3 regions of the Inquilinus sp. Marseille-Q2685 genome follow, and region 1 is predicted to be linked to each of the others. Evidence: riboswitches for the same ligand, from Rfam matches in the RefSeq annotation. Region 1 holds a riboswitch; each other region holds the start of a gene.

The links. Region 1 has a riboswitch for cobalamin ahead of cobU (bifunctional adenosylcobinamide kinase/adenosylcobinamide-phosphate guanylyltransferase). Riboswitches for the same ligand answer to the same signal wherever they lie in the genome.
Region 2: linked by a shared signal. The riboswitch ahead of LG391_RS24560 (GNAT family N-acetyltransferase) and the one ahead of cobU (bifunctional adenosylcobinamide kinase/adenosylcobinamide-phosphate guanylyltransferase) in region 1 are both predicted to bind cobalamin.
Region 3: linked by a shared signal. The riboswitch ahead of LG391_RS30015 (aromatic ring-hydroxylating dioxygenase subunit alpha) and the one ahead of cobU (bifunctional adenosylcobinamide kinase/adenosylcobinamide-phosphate guanylyltransferase) in region 1 are both predicted to bind cobalamin.

Annotation. Positions count from the first base shown of each region.
Region 1 is NZ_CAKAKL010000001.1:288,444-295,674, reverse strand. It holds gene cobN (cobaltochelatase subunit CobN) at 1-2,269, opposite strand, end outside; gene LG391_RS01390 (hypothetical protein) at 2,331-3,071, opposite strand; gene cobW (cobalamin biosynthesis protein CobW) at 3,256-4,284, opposite strand; gene cobU (bifunctional adenosylcobinamide kinase/adenosylcobinamide-phosphate guanylyltransferase) at 4,294-4,818, opposite strand; cobalamin riboswitch at 4,936-5,144, opposite strand; gene LG391_RS01375 (fatty acid desaturase) at 5,195-6,364, opposite strand; gene LG391_RS01370 (ABC transporter permease) at 6,453-7,231, opposite strand, start outside.
Region 2 is NZ_CAKAKL010000006.1:133,174-140,404, forward strand. It holds gene LG391_RS24530 (hypothetical protein) at 1-170, shown strand, start outside; gene rplS (50S ribosomal protein L19) at 309-698, opposite strand; gene trmD (tRNA (guanosine(37)-N1)-methyltransferase TrmD) at 695-1,534, opposite strand; gene rimM (ribosome maturation factor RimM) at 1,509-2,072, opposite strand; gene rpsP (30S ribosomal protein S16) at 2,130-2,498, opposite strand; gene ffh (signal recognition particle protein) at 2,565-3,962, opposite strand; gene LG391_RS24560 (GNAT family N-acetyltransferase) at 4,120-4,701, opposite strand; cobalamin riboswitch at 4,794-4,988, opposite strand; gene dapF (diaminopimelate epimerase) at 5,086-5,925, shown strand; gene LG391_RS24570 (hypothetical protein) at 5,930-7,069, opposite strand; gene LG391_RS24575 (thiamine phosphate synthase) at 7,132-7,231, opposite strand, start outside.
Region 3 is NZ_CAKAKL010000009.1:231,752-238,982, forward strand. It holds gene LG391_RS30000 (NAD-glutamate dehydrogenase) at 1-944, shown strand, start outside; gene LG391_RS30005 (Lrp/AsnC family transcriptional regulator) at 1,042-1,533, opposite strand; gene LG391_RS30010 (haloacid dehalogenase type II) at 1,699-2,421, opposite strand; cobalamin riboswitch at 2,623-2,833, shown strand; gene LG391_RS30015 (aromatic ring-hydroxylating dioxygenase subunit alpha) at 2,943-4,193, shown strand; gene LG391_RS30020 (hybrid-cluster NAD(P)-dependent oxidoreductase) at 4,206-5,279, shown strand; gene LG391_RS30025 (NAD(P)H-dependent oxidoreductase) at 5,284-5,865, opposite strand; gene LG391_RS30030 (FAD-binding oxidoreductase) at 6,063-7,231, opposite strand, start outside.

The sequences.
Region 1 (7,231 bases):
CGAACAGGTCGATCTGACTGGGGAAAGCGTCGCGGAAGAAGCCGGAGACGCGCAGGGTCACGTCGACCCGCGGCCGGCCCAGAACGCCTTCCGGCATCACCTCGAAGCCGGTGACGCGGCGGGACGCGGGATCCCAGCGCGGCTGCACGCCGAGCAGCGCCAGGGCCTGGGCGATGTCGTCGCCGCCGGTGCGCATGTTGCTGGTGCCCCAGGCGCTGAGCGCCATCGAACGCGGCCAGTCGCCGTGCTCCTGCCGGTGCCGCTCAACCAAGAGGGAGGCTGATTTCCAGCCGAGATGCCAGGCGGCCGGCGTCGGCACCGTGCGGCTGTCGACCGAATAGAAGTTGCGCCCGGTCGGCAGCACGTCCAGCCGCCCGCGGGTCGGCGCGCCGGAGGAGCCGGGCGGCACGAAGCGCCCGGCCAGCCCGCGCAGCAGCCCGTCGATCTCGGCGGCGCCGGAGCGGTCGACGGAGGGCGCGACGGTGGCCTCGATCTCGCCGAGGACGGCGGCGGTGGCGGCCCAGTCGGATTCGAGCGTCCGGGCGCCAGCGACGAGGTCTCGCGCCAATCCCTCCAGCCGCTCGACCGTGTCGCCATGGGTGCGCCAGCCCGTCTCCGGCCCCAGCAGCGCCGGGCGCGGCCCGGCCCAGGCGTCGCCAAAGCGGCAGTCGAGCGGATCGAAGCCGAGGCCGAGATCCGTCGCCAAGGCACGGATCAGCGAAGCGTCGCCGCCCTGCCCCGTCCCGCGCGGCACTCGGGTCAGCGCCACCAGCAGGTCGGTGCGCTGGTCGCCCTGCGGCGAGCGGCCGAAGATGTGCAGGCCGTCGCGGATCTGCATCTCCTTCAGCTCGCAGAGGTGGTTGTCGATCTGCGCCAAAGCGGAGTCGGAATCGGAATCCGCCGCCACGCCGCAGTCGCGGTCCAGGCCGGTCGACCGGGCGAGGTCGAGGATGCGGTCGCGCAGATGCTTGAGCCGGCGCGGGTCCATGCCGGCGGCCTCGTAGTATTCGTCGACCAGCGCCTCCAGGTCCTTCAGCGGGCCGTAGCTCTCGGCCCGGGTCAGCGGCGGCGTCAGGTGGTCGATGATCACGGCGGCGGCGCGGCGCTTGGCCTGGGTGCCTTCGCCCGGGTCGTTGACGATGAAGGGGTAGAGATGCGGGACGGGGCCGAACGCTACTTCGGGGAAGCACTCCCGCGACAGCGCCAGCGCCTTGCCCGGCAGCCATTCCAGGTTGCCGTGCTTGCCCATATGGACGATGGCCTGGGCCCCGAATCCCTGTCGCAGCCAGGCGTAGAACGCCAGGTAGCCGTGCGGCGGCACCAGGTCCGGGTCGTGATAGGTCGCCTGCGGGTCGATGTTGTAGCCCCGCGCCGGCTGCACGCCGATGACGACGTTGCCGAAGCGATGCACCGCCAGGCGGAAGGCATCGCCCTCGACGAAGGGATCGGATTCGGGCGCACCCCAGCGGTCGGTCACGGCGGTCCGGACGGCCTCGGGCAGGCTGTCGAAGTGAGCGCGGTACTCGGCCAGCGGATAGGACACGCCGCCGGAGCGATCGGCCCGGTCCGCCAGCGCGTTCGTCGGACCGGCGGAGACGCGGGCCATCAGCGCGGTGGCGTCGGCCGGCGGATCCTCGACCCGGTAACCGGCCGCGGTGAGGGCCTGCAGCACCTCGACCGTCCCGGCCGGGGTGTCGAGGCCGACGCCGTTGCCGAGGCGGCCGTCGCGGTTCGGGTAGTTGGCCAAGACCAGCGCGACCCGGCGTTCCGCCGGCGGCGTGCGGCGCAGCCGGGCCCAGGCGGCGGCCAGGTCGGCGACGAAGCCGATCCGGTCCGGCACCGGGCGGTAGGACACCACGGTGCATTCGGTCAGCGGATCCCAGCGCGCCTCGGACTTGAAGGACACGGCGCGGGTCAGCACCCGGCCGTCGATCTCGGTCAGGGCGACGTTCATCGCCAGATCCTGCGCCGACAGGCCGCGGGTGCCGTCGCGCCACGCCGCCTCGGCGCCGCCGGCGAACACCATCTGCAGCACCGGGCAGTCCGCCGCGTCGAAGGGCGTCGGCTGGGCCGGGCCGCCGGGGCTGGAGACGGCAAAGCTGGTGGCGTTCAGGATCACCGCCGGCTTGTGGCGGGCGAAGGCGTCGGCCACGAGCTCGGCCGAGACCGCGTCCTTGAGGCTGGAGACGAAGACCGGCAGCGGGTTCAGGCCGCGGGCCTTGAGGGCCGCGACAAGCGCATCGACCGGCGCCAGGTTCCCGGCCTGCACCAGGGCGCGGTAGAAGACGAGGCCGACGATGGGGGCTGTGGTGGCGTGCGGAGCGCCCTCCTCAGATCCTCCCCTCCTTGCGGGAGGGGCAGGGGAGGGGTTTGTCGAGGCGGGGATCGGACTTGGCCTGCTGATCCGGATCTTGCGGCGCCAGCCCTCCTCCCTTCCTCCCGCAGGGGGAGGGGGAGACATTTGGCAGGGTTGCCTCTGTTTGGTTCCACCGCCGCTCGATCTCACCGAACGACGGATGCCGCAGGTCCGGCCAGTACAGGCCGGCGCGCAGCAGCGGCCGGGGCTCGGCCCAGGGCAGGTCGTGGCCGATCAGACTCGCGGCATAGGCCAGGAAGCCGCGAGCGTTCTCGATGCCGCCCTCGGCCAGGTAGCGCCACAGCCGCCCCCTCGCCTCTTCCGGCAGGGTCGAGAGGCCGTCGAGATCGGCATCCGGCTTGTCGTCACCCGGCAGCACCGCCAGGGCGATGCCCTCGCGCCGGCAGGCGGCGTGCACCTGCTCGATGCCGTAGCGCCAATAGCCGGCGCCGCCCAGAAGGCGCACCACCACCAGCTTCGCCCGGCTCACCACGTCGTCGACATAGGTGTCGACCGACAGGTTGTGGCCGAGCTGCAGCAGGTTGGCCAGGCGCAGCCGGAGGAAATTCTCGCCGAAGCCGGCGCACGCCGCCGACAGGCAGGCGAGCTCGGTGTCCGCCGCGGTCAGGACGACGATGTCGCCCGGGCTCTGGCCCAGATCGACCGCCTCCGACCCATCGGCGATGCTGCCCGGCTTGGCGGCGAGGAGATGCATCAGGGATTGCTCCCCGATGGAGAGGCCTGCTCCCCCTCACCCTCCCGTCGCCAACGCGACGGGTCCCTCCCTCTCCCCGAGGAGAGGGAAACAGACGGCGCGCGCTGATGCACCTCTCCTTGGGGAGAGGTCGAAATCGCGTAGCGATTTCGGGTGAGGGGGAGCACCGGCCTCGCCATTCCGCTCAGGCCGTCAGGGCTTCGGTGATGGCGGTGCGGTCGAGGCCACGCTCGCCGATCACCACCAGGGTGGTGCCGCGCGGCTCCTCGGTGCGCCAGGCGCGGTCGTAATAGTGCTGGATGCGGCCGCCGACCGCCTGCACCACCAGGCGCATCGGCTTGCCCGCGACCTCGGCGAATCCCTTCAGCCGCAGGATGTCGTGCGCCTCGATCACCGGCTTCAGCTTGCGGGCCAGGGCGTCCGGGTCGGCCACCGGGCCGAGATCGACATGGAAGCTCTCGAAATCGTCGTGATCGTGCTCCTCCTCCGCATCGTGATGCGAGGGGCGCGCTGCGAGGTCGTTCTCGGCCGCCGCGCCGAGGCCCAGCAGCACCGCGGCGTCGATGGCGCCATGTCGCGCCTTCACCACCTTCACCCCCGGCCGCAGCTGGGCGGCGAGGTCGGTCGAGACGGCCGACAGGGAGTCGTCGTCCAGCAGGTCGGTCTTGTTCAGGATCACCATGTCGGCGCAGGCCAGCTGGTCCTCGAACAGCTCCTCCAACGGACTGTCATGATCCAGCGCCTCGTCGGCGGCGCGCTGGGCGGCCAGGGCTTCCTCGTCCGGCACGAAGCGGCCTTCGGAGACGGCGGCGCCATCGATCACGGTGATGACGCCGTCGACCGTCACCCGGGTGCGGATCTCCGGCCAGCCGAAGGCCTTCACCAGCGGCTTGGGCAGGGCCAGGCCGCTGGTCTCGATCACGATGTGCTCCGGCGGCTCGTCGCGGGCCAGCAGCTTCTCGATGGTCGGGATGAAGTCGTCGGCCACGGTGCAGCAGATGCAGCCATTGGCCAGCTCCACCACATCCTCCTCGCGGCAGGTGGCGTCGCCGCAGCTGCGCAGGAGGTCGCCATCCACGCCGACATCGCCGAACTCGTTGATGATCAGCGCCAGCCGCCGGCCATTCGCGGTCTGCAGCAGGTGGCGGATCAGCGTGGTCTTGCCGGCGCCGAGAAAGCCGGTGACGACGGTGGCGGGGATCTTGGCGGGCATTCGGGGTCCTCAGGCGGATTTCAGGATCAGGGGAAGGCCGGCGGCGACGAAGACGACCGAGGGCACGACGGCGGCCACGGCCTGGTGCAGGCGCCCGGCATGGTCGCGGAAGGCGCGGGCCAGGGCGATGTCGGGGACGATGCCGAGGCCGACCTCGTTCGACACCAGCACCACCGGGCCGGGCGGCGCCGCGAGCCAGCGCACCAGCCGGTCGGTCTCGGCGGCGATGTCGCGGTCGGCATGCATGAGATTGGACAGCCAGAGGGTCAGGCAGTCGACCAGCACGGCGCGGCCGGGGCCGGCCGCCTGCTCAAGGGTCTCGACCAGCTCCAGCGGCGCCTCGACCGTGCGCCAGCGCGAGCCGCGTTGCGCCTGGTGGCGGGAGATGCGCTCCACCATCTCGGCGTCCCAGGCCTCGGCGGTGGCGAGATAGATGCAGTCGCCGGACTGGCTCTCGACCAGCGCCTCGGCATGGCGGCTCTTGCCCGACCGGGCGCCGCCCAGCACCAGCGTCGCCGCCGGCAGCTCAGACATCAGTCGGTCGATGCTTCACGCCACGCCCCTCGCTCGGCCGGAAGGGGCTCGGACGCCGGAGTCGGTGCCTGGTGGCGCCGCGCATCCCGCGCCACCGGTACACCCCGCCCGGCGGTTCGCACGCATCGCCTCGCCGGCAGGTCTCCTGGCTCGCGGGTCGTCGCCCGCCTCCGCCTTCCCGGCCATCGGCCAGTGGCTGTCGGAGGTGGGCTCGCCGCCTACAGTTGCGGGGGCAGCCGCGGATCAGGCCAAGGATCGGCCATCCCGCGTTCCCTTTTCACCCCTCGGGCGTCTGCCTTCGGGGAACCGGCTGCGCGATGGCGGCACAGTAGGCGGCGCGGGACGGGCGGTCAATCGATGGCGCGGCTCAGGGGGCTCAGGCCGCGGCCAGGCGCTTGCTGAGGGCTTCCAGGATCAGGCGATGGGCGCGCTCGACGATCTCCTCCATCGACCGGGTCTTGGCGAACATCGCGGTGGCGCGCAGCCGGACCTCGTCCCGCGTCGGGAAGCCCGGAACATGCGCCTTGGCCAGCAGGTCCGCGGTCTTGTGCTGCGCGGTCGCCAGGGCGTCCCGGATGTCGGCCAGGGTCGGCGCATGGGCGTGGGTCCGCGCCTCGTGCAGCGCCGCCGCGATGCGCTCGACCGGGAAGGTCGCCGCCAGCTCGGCCGCCGCCCGCTCGATGATCTTGGTGCCGAGGCGCTGCTCGTTGCGCAGCACGGCCTCGGGCGGGGTCTTCAGGTTCCAGACAACGCCGCACCAGGACAGCGCCTTCAGGATGTAGAAGGTCGGGTCGACCTCCCACCACCTGAAGCCCTGGCGCACGCTGCTCTGATAGGCGTGGTGGTTGTTGTGCCAGCCCTCGCCCATGGTGATCAGCGCGAGCAGCCAGTTGTTGCGGGAATCGTCGCCGGTGACGTAGCGCTTGCGGCCATGCACATGGGCCAGCGAGTTGATGCTGAAGGTGCCGTGATAGACCAGCACCGTGCTCCAGACGAAGCCGACCACCAGCCCGGGCCAGCCGCCGAGCAGGAAGGCGATGGCGGCCAGGATGACGGCCGGGGTCAGCTCGTATCTGTGCAACCACATCAGCTCGGGGTAGCGCGCGAAATCGGCGATCTTCGTGAGATCCGTCGTGCGATGGCGGGTCGAGAAGATCCAGCCGAGATGGGCATAGAGGAAGCCCCGGTGCCGGGGCGAATGCACGTCCTGCTCGGTGTCGGAATGCTGGTGGTGGTGCCGGTGCTTGGCCGCCCACCACAGCACGCTCTTCTGCGCCGTGCTCTGCGACAGGAAAGCCAGGATGAACTGGAAGACCCGGCTGGTGGAATAGGCGCGATGGGCGAAATAGCGGTGATAACCGGCCCCGATCGCGAAGATGCGCAGGACATACAGGACCACGCAGATCACCAGGGCCTGCCAGGTGACGCCGGTCCAGATCGCCGCGAGGCTGGCGAGATGGAGCAGGACGAACGGGCCCGCCTCCGGATACAGGATGTCCTCGTGCTCGTGCGAGGTGTCGTCCGGGCCGGTCTGCGAGGTGGCCATGGGCTCCGTCATATATGCTCGTCTCTGGTGCATCGACCTCGACGAAAGGGCGCCGGGCGTCCCCTAGATAGGGATCGGCGCGGCGCCGTCAAGCGGACGTAGCGCCGCGCACCGTCCGCAGCCGCTGAGCGTAGACGTTGATCACCAGGGCCGCCAGCAGGATCAGGCCGCGGATCAGGATCTTCAGGAAGCTGTCGATGTCGACATGGTCGAGGCCGTTGTTCAGCACGCCCAGGATCAGCACGCCGATGATGGTGTTGCCGATGCCGCCGCGGCCGCCGAACAGGCTGGTGCCGCCGACCACCACCGCGGCGATGGCGTCGAGCAGGAAGGTGTCGAACTCGTTCTGCTGGGCGCTGCCGAAATAGGCGACGCCGAGCATGCCGGCGAGGCCCGAGCACACCGCCGAGATCACCAGCACCGCGCCGATGATGACCCGGACGTTGACGCCCGAGAACTCGGCCGCCTCACGGTTGCCGCCGACCATGTAGACGTAGCGGCCGAAGCGCGTGTAGGTCAGCACCAGATGCGCGACCAGCAGCGTGATCCCGGCCACGATCACGATCCAGGGAATGCCGCCGATCGACCCCGAGCCCAGGGTGACGAGGATCGGCGGCACGGCATAGGCGATCTGTCCGCGCACCAGCATGGCGCAGATGCCGGCACCGATCTGCATCATCGCCAGCGTCATGATGAAGGACGGGATGCCGATCCGGGTGACGCCGAAGGCGTTGATCAGCCCCAGCGCCACGCAGCTGGCCAGCGCCACCAGGATCGCGGCCCAGCCGGGCAGCGGCACATTGGCGATGTTCACATAGGATTCCTGCACCGTCAGGAAGGCGACGACGATGCCGGTGGCGTTGGCGA
Region 2 (7,231 bases), on a different contig from region 1:
TCGAGGCCCGGCTCGAGGAGCCCGATGCCGAAGAGCTGATCGACGCCGAGCCGCCCGGCCGGGCCGCCGCCCGCCTCCGCCGCTCCCTCGGCGTCGACTTCGCCGGCGACTACGAGGCCCCCCCCGAACCTCACGCACCCGACAAGCCCAGCGGCCCCGACCCCGGGTGACCGGCCGTCCTCCCCGCCGCAGAAATCGTCATCCCCGAGAAAGCGGGATCTCGTCCGGCCGGATGGGGATGCCGCATGCGAAAAGGGCCGGCGCGCGGCGCCGGCCCTCGATCGGACCCGATGGATGCGGGCGGGCGATCAGCCCTCCTGCTGCTCCTGCTGGGGCTTGTTGTCCCGGCGCTCGGTGATGCGCGCGGCCTTGCCGCGGCGGTCGCGCAGGTAATACAGCTTGGCGCGGCGGACGGCGCCGCGGCGGACGACCTCGATCGAGTCGATGCGCGGGCTGTACAGCGGGAAGACGCGCTCGACGCCCTCGCCATAGCTGATCTTGCGGACGGTGAAGTGGCTGTTCAGGCCGGCGTTCTTGCGGCCGATGCAGACGCCCTCATAGGCCTGGACGCGCTCGCGCGTGCCCTCGATGACCTTGACGTTCACCTTGACGGTGTCGCCGGGCTGGAAATCCGGGATCTTGCGGTCGGCGGTCAGCTTGTCGACCTGCTCCTGCTCGATCGTCTGAATGATGTTCATGGCTCTCGTCCTTCTTGTTCCTTGGTGTCTCTACGTCGGTCTCGGCCCGGGCGCTTTCGGACGTGGCTCCCGCCGCCTTCGGCCCTTTCGGGATTCGCGGCGAGGTATCGCTGCCAGAGGTCCGGGCGTCGCTCCCGGGTGATGCTTTCCGCCTGTTCCAGCCGCCAGCGCCGCACCTTCGCATGGTCGCCGGAGACCAGGATCTCCGGCACCGCGCGGGATGCGCCATCGGCGCCCGTCCACAGGGCCGGCCGGGTGTAGTGCGGGTACTCCAGGAGACCCGCCCCGAACTCGGCCCCGAAACTCTCCTCCCCGGCGCTCTCCGCGTTGCCCATGACGCCGGGGAGCAGGCGCACCACGGCATCGATCAGGGCCAGCGCGGCGATCTCGCCGCCGGACAGGATGAAATCGCCCAGGCTGACCTCCTCCGCCCCCTGGGCGTCGAGAAGCCGCTGGTCGACCCCTTCGTACCGGCCGCAGAGCAGGACGACCGCCGGCTCCGCCGCCAGCTCCCGCACCAGCGCCTGATCGAGCAGCCGGCCGCGGGGGCTCAGATAGATCAGCCGCTCCCCCGGGCGGCGGACCGCCTGCACGGCGTCGTCCAGAACCTGGGGAAGCATGACCATGCCGGCGCCGCCCCCAAAGGGGGCGTCGTCGACCGAGCGGTGCTTATCGCGCGCGAAGCCGCGAATGTCCACCGATTCCAGCACCCAGTCGCCGCGCGCCAGCGCTTTTCCGGCCAGGGACTGGCCGAGCGGGCCCGGAAACATTTCCGGAAACAGCGTCAGGACGCGGGTGGTCCAAGGCATCTCAGGCCCCAGTCCCGGCGTCGTCATCCTCGCCCTCTTCCGGCGGCCGCTCCGCCGGTTCCAGCAGACCGGCCGGCGGGTCGACGACGATGCGGCGGCCGGCGATGTCGACCACCGGCACCGCGGCCCGGGTGAAGGGCATCATGACGGCCCCTGCCCCCTGCCGCGCGATCTCCAGCATCTCGCCGGCGCCGAAGTCGAACACAGCGCGCACCGTGCCGAAGGCCGATCCGTCCGCCAGCACCGCCGGCAGGCCGATCAGGTCGGCATGGTAGAACTCGTCCTCTTCCGTCTCCGGCAGCGCGGCGCGGTCGACATAGAGGCGCAGGCCGCGCAGCGCGTCGGCCGCGTCGCGATCGGCGACGCCCTCCACCCGCACGATCCACTGGTCCTTGGCCCAGGACAGCAGCTGCAGGGCGAAGCGCCGCGCCCCGGCCTCGTCCGAGACCGGGCCGTAGGCGGTCAGGTCCTCAGGGGCGGCGGTGAAGGGCTTGACCTTCACCAGGCCGCGGACGCCGTGCGCCCCGGTGATCTGGCCGACGCAGACCTTGGAGGATGGAGCCATAGCGGGCGGTCCGGCGGACGCCCCTCACCCCGCGTGGGGAAAGGGCGCCCGGTCGGATCAGGCCTCGGCCGGAGCCTCGGCGGCCGCGGCGGCGGCCTCGGCCGCAGCCTTGGCGCGCTCCTGGGCCTTCGCCTTCGGGGCCGACTTCGACGGGGTCTCGCGGTACTTCGGCATCGGCGCCAGCTCGGCCTGGCCGAGGAACTTGGCGACGCGCTCGGTCGGCTGGGCGCCGACCGACAGCCAATGCTTGATGCGCTCGGCCTTCAGGACCAGGCGCTCCGGATGATCCTTCTCCAGCATCGGGTTGTAGGTGCCGACCTTCTCGATGAAGCGGCCGTCGCGCGGGCTGCGCGTGTCGGCGATCACGATCGAGTAGAACGGGCGCTTCTTGGCGCCGCCGCGGGTCAGGCGGATCTTGACGGACATTGACGTACTCTCCTCAGGTCAAACTCTAGAATTCTCGAAACTCACGAAGAACGGCCGGGGCCGCTCCTACATCTTGAAGCCGGGCGGCAGCATGCCGGGCGGCAGCTTGGGCATGCCGCGCATCATCCCGGCCTTCCCCAGCTTCTTCATCCGCTTCATCATGTCGGCCATCTGCTGGTGCTGCTTCAGCAGCTTGTTCACGTCCTGCACCGAGGTGCCGGAGCCGGCGGCGATCCGCACCTTGCGCTTGGCGTGGATGATCTTGGGGTTGCGGCGCTCGACCGGCGTCATCGAGGAGATGATCGCCTCCTGCCGCTTGATCATCTTGTCGTCCAGGCCGGCGGTCTTCATCTGGTCCTTGATCTTGCCGACGCCGGGCAGCATGCCCATCAGCCCCTGCAGACCGCCCATCTTGCGCATCTGGCGCAGCTGCGAGGCCAAGTCCTCCAGGTCGAACTCGCCCTTCTGGATCTTGGCCGCGAGCTTCTCGGCGTCCTCCTTCTCGATCGTCTGCGCCGCGCGCTCGACCAGGCTGACGACGTCGCCCATGCCGAGGATGCGGTTGGCGATGCGGTCGGGATGGAACAGCTCCAGCGCATCCATCTTCTCGCCCATGCCGATCAGCTTGATCGGCTGGCCGGTGACGGCGCGCATCGACAGGGCGGCGCCGCCGCGGCTGTCGCCGTCGACACGGGTCAGGACGATGCCGGTGACGCCGACCCGCTCATGGAAGGTGCGGGCGACGTTGACCGCGTCCTGGCCGGTCATGGCGTCGGCCACCAGCAGGGTCTCGGTGGGCTTGGTGGCGTCGCGGATCGCCACCACCTCGGCCATCAGCTCCTCGTCGATGGCGAGGCGGCCGGCGGTGTCGAGCATGACGACGTCGAAGCCTTCGAGCCGGCCGCGCTCCATGGCGCGGCGGGCGATGGCCAGCGGCTCCTGCCCCGGGATGATCGGCAGGGTGGTGACGCCGATCTGCTCGCCCAGGATCTTCAGCTGCTCCTGCGCCGCCGGGCGCCGCGTGTCGAGCGACGCCATCAGGACCTTCTTGTTGTCCCGCCTCTTCAGGCGCAGCGCGATCTTGCCGGTGGTGGTGGTCTTGCCCGAGCCCTGCAATCCCACCATCAGCACCGGCACCGGCGGCACGGCGATCAGGTTGATCGGGGTGGCGGCGTTGAGGTCGGGCGCCTCGCCCGCGGTGCCGCCCAGCATCTCGACCAGGCAGTCATGGACGATCTTGATGACCTGCTGGCCGGGGGTGACCGAGCGCAGCACCTCCGCGCCCACCGCCCGCTCACGCGCCTTGTCGATGAAGTCCTTGACCACCGGCAGGGCGACATCGGCCTCGAGCAGCGCCACGCGCACCTCGCGCATGGCGGCGCCGACATCGGCCTCCGTCAGCGCGCCGCGCTTGCGAAGCCGGTCGAAGATGTCGCCGAGACGGCCGCTCAGACCTTCGAACATGATCGCCCTTCGAATTGCGCGACCCCAAACGGAAAAGCGCCAGTGCGCGACACTCGCGGACTGGCGGCACCCCGTGGGGTCTCGCTGCGGGCCCATCCCGCAGCGCCGGGTCTTCTAGACGGGCGGGGCCGCGGAGTCAATGCGGCCCCGCCGACGGTCAGTCCTTCTCCCGGCGCAGCACCAGGATAAAGCCGTCCTCGCCCGGCAGACCGCGGCCGGATTCGGAGGGGACGGCGTCGCCGCCCGAGGCCGGCGGCGGCTCGGTTCGGTTCAGGAAGGACTCCATGGCGGCCACCGGCCAGCGCCAGATCGTCTTGTCCTGCGGCGCCGCGCCGATGCCGTCGTAGAGCCGGCGGGCCCCGGCATTGTCCGACGCCATCTCCCAGCGCACCCGCATCGCCTGCGACACGCCGATATCGGCCAGGGCCCGCATCAGCTGCCGGGCGACGCCGCGGCCGCGCGCCCGCTCGCGGACATAGACGTCGTCGACCCGGATGAAGTCGCCCCCGGTCCAGACCGAATAGTCGATGGTGTAGGTGACGTAGCCGACCACGCCGCTGCCGTCCTCGGCGATCAGGCCGCGGAAGCGCGGCGGCGCCTCGGCCAGCGCCTCGTCGAGGTCGGCGCGCTGCGCCGTCATCGCCGCCGCATCGCCGGCGAACGCCGCCAGCTCGCGCAGCATGTCGAGCAGCATCGGCACATCCGCGGCCACCAGCGGCCGCACGGTCAGATCGGACACCACAGCATCTCCCGCCTTCGGCGAGGGGTCGCGGGAGGAGGCCGGCCGGACAGGTGCCGCCCGACGCGCCGCCCGGGGACACCCCGCCCCGTCACACGCATACTCTCGACGGCAGGTCTCCTGGCTCGCGGGTCGTCGCCGCACGCCCCCTTCCCGGGGTCAGCCGGTGGCTTCGGGCGCGGGCTCGCCGCCTACAGTTGCGGGGGCAGCGCCGGCCTTGCCCGACAGGCTCACCGGCTTCCCTTTTCACCCCGGTTCCCCGGGGCACCGTCGGCCGCCATGCTAGCCGCCGGCCCTCGCCCTGTCGATCACGCAGGGCTCCGCCCTCGCGTCCGGAGGCCGGTTGATGCCATATGAGAGCGGGAGAGACCTTGGGAGCGGGCAATGGACGGCCTGCCGTTCTGGAAGATGCACGGGCTGGGCAACGACTTCGTCGTGCTGGACGCACGCGAGCGGCCGATCGCGATCCATCCCGACCAGGCGCGCCGCATCGCCGACCGGCACCGCGGCGTCGGCTTCGACCAACTGCTGGTGATCGAGCCGGCGCAGACCGCGGGCGCCGACGTGTTCATGCGCATCCTCAATGCCGACGGCACCGAATCGGGCGCCTGCGGCAACGGCACGCGCTGTGTCGCCGCCCTGGTCATGGCCGACAGCGGTGTGGACAAGGCCGTGATCGAGACCCGCGGCGGCCTGCTGGAATGCCGCGGCGCCCCCCAGGGCGGCGTCACGGTCGACATGGGCCCGGCCCGGCTGGGCTGGCAGGACATCCCGCTGGCGCATGAGGCCGACACGCTGCACCTGCCGGTGTCCTCCGGCGCGCTGTCGGACGGGGTCGGCGTGTCCATGGGCAACCCGCACGCCGTGTTCTTCGTGCCGGATGCCGAGAAGGTGCAGATCGACGGCGTCGGGCCGGTGCTGGAGCACGACCCGCTGTTCCCCGAGCGCGCCAATATCGGCGTGGTCCAGATGCTGGCCCGCGACCGGCTGCGCTACCGGGTGTGGGAGCGCGGCGTCGGCGTCACCCAGGCCTGCGGCAGCGGCGCCTGCGCCGCCGCCGTGGCCGCGGTGCGCCGCGGCCTGGCCGAGCGCACCGCCTGGGTCGAGCTGGACGGCGGCACGCTCTTGATCGAATGGCGCGAGAGCGACGGCCATGTGCTGATGACCGGCCCGGCCGAGACCAGCTTCGCCGGCATCCTCTCGCGCGACCTGCTGGACGGCTGACCGCTCAACGGGCGGCAAGGCAGGCGGCCCGGCACGCCCACCACACGCCGGTGATCAGGCCGAGCAGCAGCAGCCGCAGCCAGTACACCAGGGCGAAGACGAACCCGATCGCGCCGAACAGCACGGTGGCGGTGAGGTCGGCCAGCCGCCGGGACCAGCGGATCGTCGCCTTCACCGTGGTCAGCGCGCCGCGTTTCAGCACCTTGAACACGGCCAGGGTGCGGTCGCCCATCACCGCCGACACCGCGTCGATGCGGCGCAGGTCCGGCACGTCGTCGACATAGCGCAGCAGCTCGACCGACTGCGCCGGGCCGACCCGGTCGGCCACCCTGCCCGCGGCGCCGACGGCCTCGTCCAGCCCGTCCAGGCGGTCGCGGCGGATCGCGGCGGCGAAGACCGCGCCGGGCCGCATCACCGTGTCCTGCCAGCCGGCCTCCCGCACCTGCCGGCGCAGCGCCGGGAAATCGACCACGTCGGCCACCATCCGGCCGAGGCGCTCGGCGAAGCGCGCCGACAGCCGGCCCGTCCGCCGCGCGATCTTGAACACCGACACCGCGCCGCGCGGCAGGGCCGCGGCCCCGCCGGAGCCCCAGGTCGCCGCGGTCAGGGTCAGCCCGATGCCCGACAGGCCCAGCGCCAGCTCGTCCACCGGGTCGCCGCCGCCGAAATGCCAGAGCTCGCGGCCGATGTCGCGCAGGTCGCCGACGAAGGTCATGTCGGCGGCGAAGGCGCCGGCCAGGCCGGAGAGGCCGTGGCCCTCCCCTGTCACGGCGCCGGCAACCGCCTGCCGGGCAGCCCGGGCCGCGCTGCTGGTCGTGGAGGTCTCGTCCTCGTACCGCTCCCGCCATTCCGGCCTGACCGGGTATCCCGTCATCCCGGCCACCTTCAGCCAGACTGCGGCCCCGTCGATGTCGTCCTCGGCGAAGGCCGTGGCGAGCCCGGCATCGATCTGTTCCGGCGAGGTCCCGGCCCGGGTCCAGGCGGTCAGCGCGGCCTCGACCTCCTGCGCCTCCGGCGTCCGGGCCAGCTCGGCCTGGACGAGCTCCATCAGCGGAATGGCGGCGCGCAGGGCGAGGACCAGCCCGATCAGCCCCGGGACCGTGATCAGGAGGAATTCCAGGACGCGCAGCGGCCGCAGCTTCATGGAGTCGGGATACTCATCCGGCCCCGACCTATAGCATGGCGGGCAGGCCTCCCGACAGGCGGTCAGGCCAGGCCGCCGCGGAGCGCCGCGAGATGGGCACGGATCGCGACGGTGGGATCACCCGCCCGCATCACCCCGCCCATCACCGCGACTCCGGCGAAG
Region 3 (7,231 bases), on a different contig from region 1:
CGGACGACCCGGCGCTGGTCGACGACCTGGTGCTGTACTTCCCGACGGCGCTGCGCGAGCGGTTCAAGGACGCCATCCCGCACCACCGGCTACGGCGCGAGATCGTCGCGACGCACGTCACCAACAGCATGGTGAACCGGGTCGGCGCCACCTTCGTGTCGGAGCTGGCGGACAAGACCGGCATGGGCGTGGCCGATATCGCCCGCGCCTATCTGATCGTGCGCGACAGCTTCAGCCTGCGCGACATCTGGGCGGCGGTCGAGGCGCTGGACAACAAGGCCCAGGCGCAGGCCCAGATCCGGGCCATGCTGGCGACGCGGCGGCTGATCGAGCGCAGCGTCGCCTGGATCCTGCGCCAGCAGGGCCGCGGCCTCGACATCAGCCAGGACGTGGCGCATCTCAAGCCCGGCCTGGCCGAGCTGGAGAGCCAGCTGGACGCCGCGATCTTCGACGACGCCCGCGCCGTGATCGACGCCCGCGCCCGGGGCTTCGTCGAGGCCGGCTTCCCGGAGGATCTGGCCCGGCGCGTCGCCCGGCTGAACCTGTGGGCGGCGGGGCTGGACATCATCCGCATCGCCGACCAGGCCGGGCGCGGCGTCACCGAGGTCGCTTCGGTCTATTTCGAGGCCGGCCGCCGGCTGGGCCTGGCCTGGCTGCGCGACGGCGCCAGCCGGATGCCGGCCAGCAACCACTGGCAGAAGCAGGCGGTGGGGGCGATCGTCGACGACCTGTACACGCTGCAGGCCGACTTGGCGGTCCGCGCCCTGCAGGACGCGCCGGCGGGCGCCGCCGGGGCCGATGTGGTGGAGGCCTGGGTCGGCCACCGCCGCGCCCCGGTGGACCGGATCGACCAGCTGGTCTCCGAGCTGAAGGCGCTGGACCAGGTCGACCTGTCGATGCTGGCCGTCGCCAACCGCAACCTCCGCGGCTTGGCGACGGGGTGAGGGCGGAGGCGCCCTTACTCCTCGTTCATAAGGGTATGTCTTTTTTAGTCCCCTCTCCCCTTGCGGGAGGGGGACTCAAAGAAGTCGCGTCGAAGAGCTACTCCGCCCGCAGCAGTTTCTGCAGCGGGGCGGCCTGGCGCAGGATCGGCGACTTGATGACGATGTAGCTGAAGTACTTCTCGATGCCGAGCCGCCGGTCCAGCAGCGCCTCCATCACCTGCTGGTAATGGGCGATGCTGCGGGTCAGGAAGCGCAGCAGATAGTCGTAGCCCCCGCTGACCATGTGGCACTCCAGCAACTCCTCGACCGTGGCCAGGCCGGCCTCGAAGCGGATGAAGTCCTCGCGCCGGTGGTCACTCAGCGTCACCTCGGTGAACACGGTCACGGTCTCGGTCAGCTTCGCCAGGGCGATGCGGGCGCCGTAGCCGGTGATGTAGCCCGCCGCCTCCAGCCGCTTCACCCGCTGCAGGCAGGGGCTGGGCGACAGGCCGACCGCGTCGGCCAGCGCGGCGTTGGTGATCCGCCCGTCGGCCTGCAGCCGGGCCAGGATGGCGATATCGATCCGGTCCAGCTTCGGCGCGCCCGTCATCCTTCCCTCGTTCAACCCGTGCCGGCAGCACCCGGGGTCTCGCCCGAACGTCGATCCGGTGAGTCAGCTGGCGTGGTTTCCGAGAACCGGAGCGCAGCGGACATAGGTCCGTGAGCACCGGAAGCGCAGGAAACCGCGTCAGATGGCCGCCGGGCGGCGTTCGGGCTAGCCCCGCAGCGCCTCCTGGTGAGCTTTGGCAAGTTCCGCCATGCTGGTGAAGCGGAAATCGACCTTGGGCTCGGTCGCCGGCTTCATGGTGGCGCCGAAGCCGCCCTCGGCGTGGCGGCGGTGGATCCAGCAGGTGGCCAGGCCCGCCGCCGTCGCCGGCTCGTGGTCGTGGAACAGGCTCTCCGCCGTGTGCAGCACCTCGCCCTTGGCGATGCCCATGCCGCCCAGCTTCTCCAGCATGTAGTCGAAGTTGCGCGCCGACGGCTTGTAGCTGCCGATGTCCTCGGCGGTGAAGATGGCGTCGAACTCGACCTGCAGCCGGACGTTGCTCAGGGCGAAGCTGGCATTGTCGACATTCGAGAGGATCGCCAGCTTGTAGTACTTCTTCAGGTACTGCAGCGCGCCGGCGGTGTCGGCGAAGGCCGGCCAGTCCTTGATCGAGCGGCCATAGGCCAGCGCCTCCTCCCAGCTCGCCGCCACGCCCCACTCCTCGGCCAGGCGCTTGTAGACGATCGCCAGCAGCTCGCTGTAGCGCCGCGCCGGGGTCCAGCGCTGCTGCGCCGATTCGTGCCGGGCATGGGCCTCCAGGATCTGGTCGCGGGTCAGCGGCGCCTTGGCGCGGGCGGTCAGCGGCGCCAGCCCGTTGACCATGCCGGTCTCCCAGTCGATCAGCGTGCCGTAGCAGTCGAAGGTCAGGATCTTGAAGTCGGTCAGCTTCATGGCGGGTCTCCGGTTTCGGTCTCCCCGATTATCCGCGGCCGCGCCGGCAGGGGCTGCGCATTCGCGTTCCGCGGCCGGCAGAGGCTGGCGCGGCGCGGCCGTCCGGCAGCAGAAAATGCCGAGTCGCAGCCGGTCCGGGATGGGTGTCGCAGCCGCGTCATGGCGTGTCGGCTCTGGAGCGTGCGGGGCCGCGGAGTCGCGCCATGATCCCCGCCAAGAGGTGCCGGCCGATGCCGCCGATCAGAAGCGGCGGGCCGGAGAATTGGGAAGCCGGTGAGACTCCGGCGCTGCCCCCGCAACGGTGACGGCGGTGAAGGTGCGGCAGGGGCCACTGGAGCGATCCGGGAAGGCGCCGCACCGGGCCGGGAAGCCCGCCGGAGCCCGGAAACCAGCCTCGACGGAGTCTGTTCGGTGATCGCGGTGGGCGGTCGGCGGGCATGTTCGCGACGGGCCGGTCCGGTCCCCGAGCGCGCGTACCCGGATGCCACATCTGCGACCGTGCCCAGAGGAGAGGATCGGGTATGGAAGCGCGTTCGGCCATGTTGATGGATCTGCTCTCCCGCGCGCCGGGCTTCAGCCTGAAGCGGGATTTCTACACCAGCCCCGCCTATCACGCTCTGGACCTGGAGCACATCTTCTACAAGGAGTGGCTGTTCATCGGCCATGCCTGCGAGGTGACGCGGCCGGGCGATTTCCTGACCGTGCAGATCGGCGAGTATCCGGTGATCGTGGTGCGCGGCCGCGACCGCGCCATCCGCGCCTTCCACAATGTCTGCCGCCACCGCGGCTCGCGCCTGTGCACCGACGAGCGCGGCTCGCGTCCTCGCCTGGTCTGCCCCTATCACCAGTGGACCTACGACCTCGAGGGCAAGCTGATCTTCGCCCGCGACATGATGGACGCGATCGACCCGGCCGAATTCGGGCTGAAGCCGGTGGCCTGCCGCGAGGTCGGCGGCTGGATCTTCCTGTCGCTGGCCGACCAGCCGCGCGACTTCGAGCCGTTCCGGCGCATGGTCGAGCCCTACATGGCGCCGCACTTCCTCTCCGAAGCCAAGGTCGCCCACAGCTCGACCATCGTCGAGCGCGGCAACTGGAAGCTGGTGATGGAGAACAACCGCGAATGCTACCACTGCTCCGGCAACCATCCGGAGCTGTGCCGCGTCTTCTCCGACCAGCCGACCCTGACCAGCGGCCAGAAAGGGATGGAGGAGAACCCGGAGATCCTCGAGCACTGGCAGAGCTGCGAGGCGATCGGCCTGCCCAGCCGCTACCAGATCTCGGACGACATGCAGTACCGGGTGATGCGGGTGCCGTTCATCAACGACGCCCATTCGATGACCATGAGCGGCCAGCCGGCGGTGAGGCGCCTCCTGGCCGACTTCCCGACCACCAGGCTGGGCTCGATGCTGCTGTACCACTACCCGAACAGCTGGAACCACCTGCTGGCCGACCATGCGCTGAGCTTCCGCATCCTGCCGATCAGCCCGACCGAGACCGAGGTCACCACCAGATGGCTGGTGCACAAGGACGCGGTCGAGGGTGTCGACTACGACCTGCAGGCGCTGACCGAGGTGTGGACCGCGACCAATGACGAGGACCGCCGCATCGTCGAGGAGAACCAGCGCGGCATCCTGTCCCCGGCCTATGAGCCCGGGCCGTATTCGCGGATGCATGAGGGCGCGGTGATCCAGTTCGTCGACTGGTACGCCGACACCATCACCCGCCGGCTCGGCGGCGGCACCGCCGCCACCCCGATCCGCGACGTGGCGTAAGGGCGGCGGGACGTGCCCGGCCCTCTGACCGCCACGCCGAAGCTGTGGAACGCGAAGACCGCGCGGCTGCGCTGCATCGGCATCCGCGAGGAGGCGCCGGACGTCCGCACCTTCCGCTTCGAGGCGGAGGACGGCAGCTGGTTCTCCTACCGCCCCGGCCAGTTCGTGACGCTGGAGCTGCCGGTGGGGGCGGAGCCGGTGCTGCGCACCTACACCCTGGCCTCGACCCCGTCGCGGCCGCACCACGCCAAGATCACCGCCAAGGTGCAGCCGGGCAGCGTCGCCACCCGCTGGCTGTTCGACCGGCTCAAGGTCGGCGACGCGCTGACGGCGCATGGCCCATCCGGCCGCTTCTCGCTGCTCGACCACCCGGCCGAGCGCTACCTGTTCCTGTCGGCCGGCAGCGGCGCCACGCCGATGATGTCGATGGCGCGCTGGCTGTTCGATACCGCGCCGCAGACCGACGTGGTCTATGTCCATTTCGCCCGGCGGCCGCAGGACCTGCTGTTCCGGTCGGAGCTCGGCTACATGGCCGAGGCGGCGTCCGGCCTGCGCCTGCGCTTCGTCGTCACCGGCGCGCCGGCGGGCGAGGGCTGGGCCAGCGGCCGGCTGGAGCGGGCGCTGCTGTCCGCCCTGTGCCCGGATTTGGCCGGGCGGACGGTGTTCTGCTGCGGCCCGGACCGGTTCATGGACGCGGCCAGGCGCGTGGCGGGCGAACTCGGCGTGCCAGCGGCGCGCTGGCATGAGGAGAGCTTCGGCGCCACCCCGGCGCCAGTGCCCGTCGCGGCCCCGGTCGCGCCGCCGCCCGCGCCGGCGGGGGAGGGGATGCAGGTAGCCTTCACCCGTTCCGGCCGCAGGGCGGCGGTGCTGCCGGGCCAGACCGTGCTGGAGGCGGCGGAGGGCTGCGGCCTGCGCATCCCGACCGCCTGCCGCCAGGGCCTCTGCGGCACCTGCCTGGTGCGCAAGCTGAAGGGCGAGGTGCGGATGGAGCACAATGGCGGCATCGCCGACGACGAGATCGCCGAAGGCTGGATCCTCGCCTGCTGTTCCCAGCCCGAGACCGCGCTGGTCGAGGTGGAGGTTTAGCCGGCTACAGCCGCTCCGCCGCCGCGACCACCTTGGCCAGGAAGGCGTTGCGGTCGGCGTCGCTGGCCCGGTTCATGCCGTAGAGGGCGAGGTAGCGCACCGGCGCCCAGGGGCGGATCAGTCCGCGCAGCCAGCGCCGCACCAGCTTGCGCGGCGGGTCGCCCATCAGCAGCGACGCCCAGCGCGTGCCGCCATAGGAGACCACGGCGGTCAGACTCCGGATGTGCTGCAGATTCGGATAGGCCCGGCCGTCGCGCATGACAAAGGACACGCCGGGCAGCATCACCCGGTCGAACCAGCCCTTCAGGATCGCCGGGAAGCCGAAATTCCACACCGGCGCCATGATCACCAGCGCCTCGGCCCGCAGCAGCCGGTCGACATGGGATTCCACCGGCCGGCGGTTGGCCGACAGATCGTGGTACTGCAGCCGCTCCTCCCGGGTCAGGATCGGATCGAAGCCCGCGGCATAGAGGTCGCAGTCGTCGACCTCGTGCCCGGCCCGACGCAGCGCGTCGACCATCGCCTGGTGCAGCGCGGCGTGGAAGCTGGTCTCGACCGGATGCGCGAACAGCACCAGCACGCGCATCGGTCAGGTTCCGCCGGGCGGAGAGGCCGGAGCCGCCCCCTCACCCGAAATCGCTGCGCGATTTCGACCTCTCCCCGGGGGAGAGGTGAACGAGTGCCGCGTCTCTTCCCCTCTCCTCGGGGAGAGGGAGGGACCCATTCGCGTTGGCGAATGGGAGGGTGAGGGGGACGGCGCCGGCCAATAAGGACGAACCATCCTCACCCCGTCGCCTGCAGCCCCGGGAACAGGTAGATGCGGCCGGAGTTCAGGTCGTAATCCGGGTCGTCCCAGCCGATCATCTTGCCGGGGTTCAGCAGGCCGCGCGGGTCGGTCTCGCGCTTGAACTCCAGCTGCACCGCGTCGGTGCGCTTCATCCCGCCCTCCTCCAGCGTGTAGCGGTGCGGGTTGAAGATAAGGCAGCCATGGTCCTCGTGGATGCGGATGATCTCGTCCAGCCGCTCCTCGGTGGTGAAGCGCACGATCGGCAGGCCGGAGCAGGTAACGTTGCCGTCGAAGCGGATCACCTCGAGATGCCCCGGCACCTCGTCGCCGAAGATCCGGGTCATCTCCTCGACCAGCCGCAGATGGTCGGGGAAGGGGTACAGCACCTGCAGATAGGTGATGGTCGGATCGATCTTGATCGCCCGCAGCGTGGTGTGGTTCCAGGTCAGCTCGTAGAGCGGCGGCAGGCCGCGCTTCTCCTGGTCCGTCGCGGTGTCGGCGCGGAACAGCACCTCGCCCTTCGACCGCTTCATGAAGGCCTCGAAGCCGCCCATGGCGAAGTCGGCCACCATCAGCAGCGCCACCGACTGGTCGCGGCGGATAAACTTCCGGTGCTTCAGGAAATAGTCGTGCGGCACCGGGGCGGCGACCGGCGCGATCTCCTTCAGCAGCAGCCCGTCGGCCCGGCCGATCTCCTCGCAGAAGCGGACCGCGTCCATCCAGTCGTCGAAGCCGACGACGACGTCCACCCACTCCGGCGCCGCGGCCAGCGGGATCTCGACTTCGGTGATGATGCCGTTGGTGCCGTAGGCGTGCAGCGCCTTCAACAGGTCCTCGCCGGTCAGGTCGAGGATGCGCGGCTCCGCCTCCATGGTCACGAGCCGCACCCGCATGACGTTGCCGAGGTTGCGCAGGCCGCCCCAGCGGATCGACCCGACGCCGCCGGAGCCGCCGGCCAGGAAGCCGCCGATCGTCGCCATCCGGTAGGTGGAGGGGAACAGCCGCATCTCCTGCCCGACCCGGGCCCGGGTCTGCACGTCCATCTGGGCCAGCACGGCGCCGGCCTCGGCCGCCACCGCGCCGGGGCGGATCGCGGTGACCCGGTTCATCCGCGCCAGGTTCAGCACCATGCCGCCCGACAGCGGCATGGCCTGGCCGTAATTGC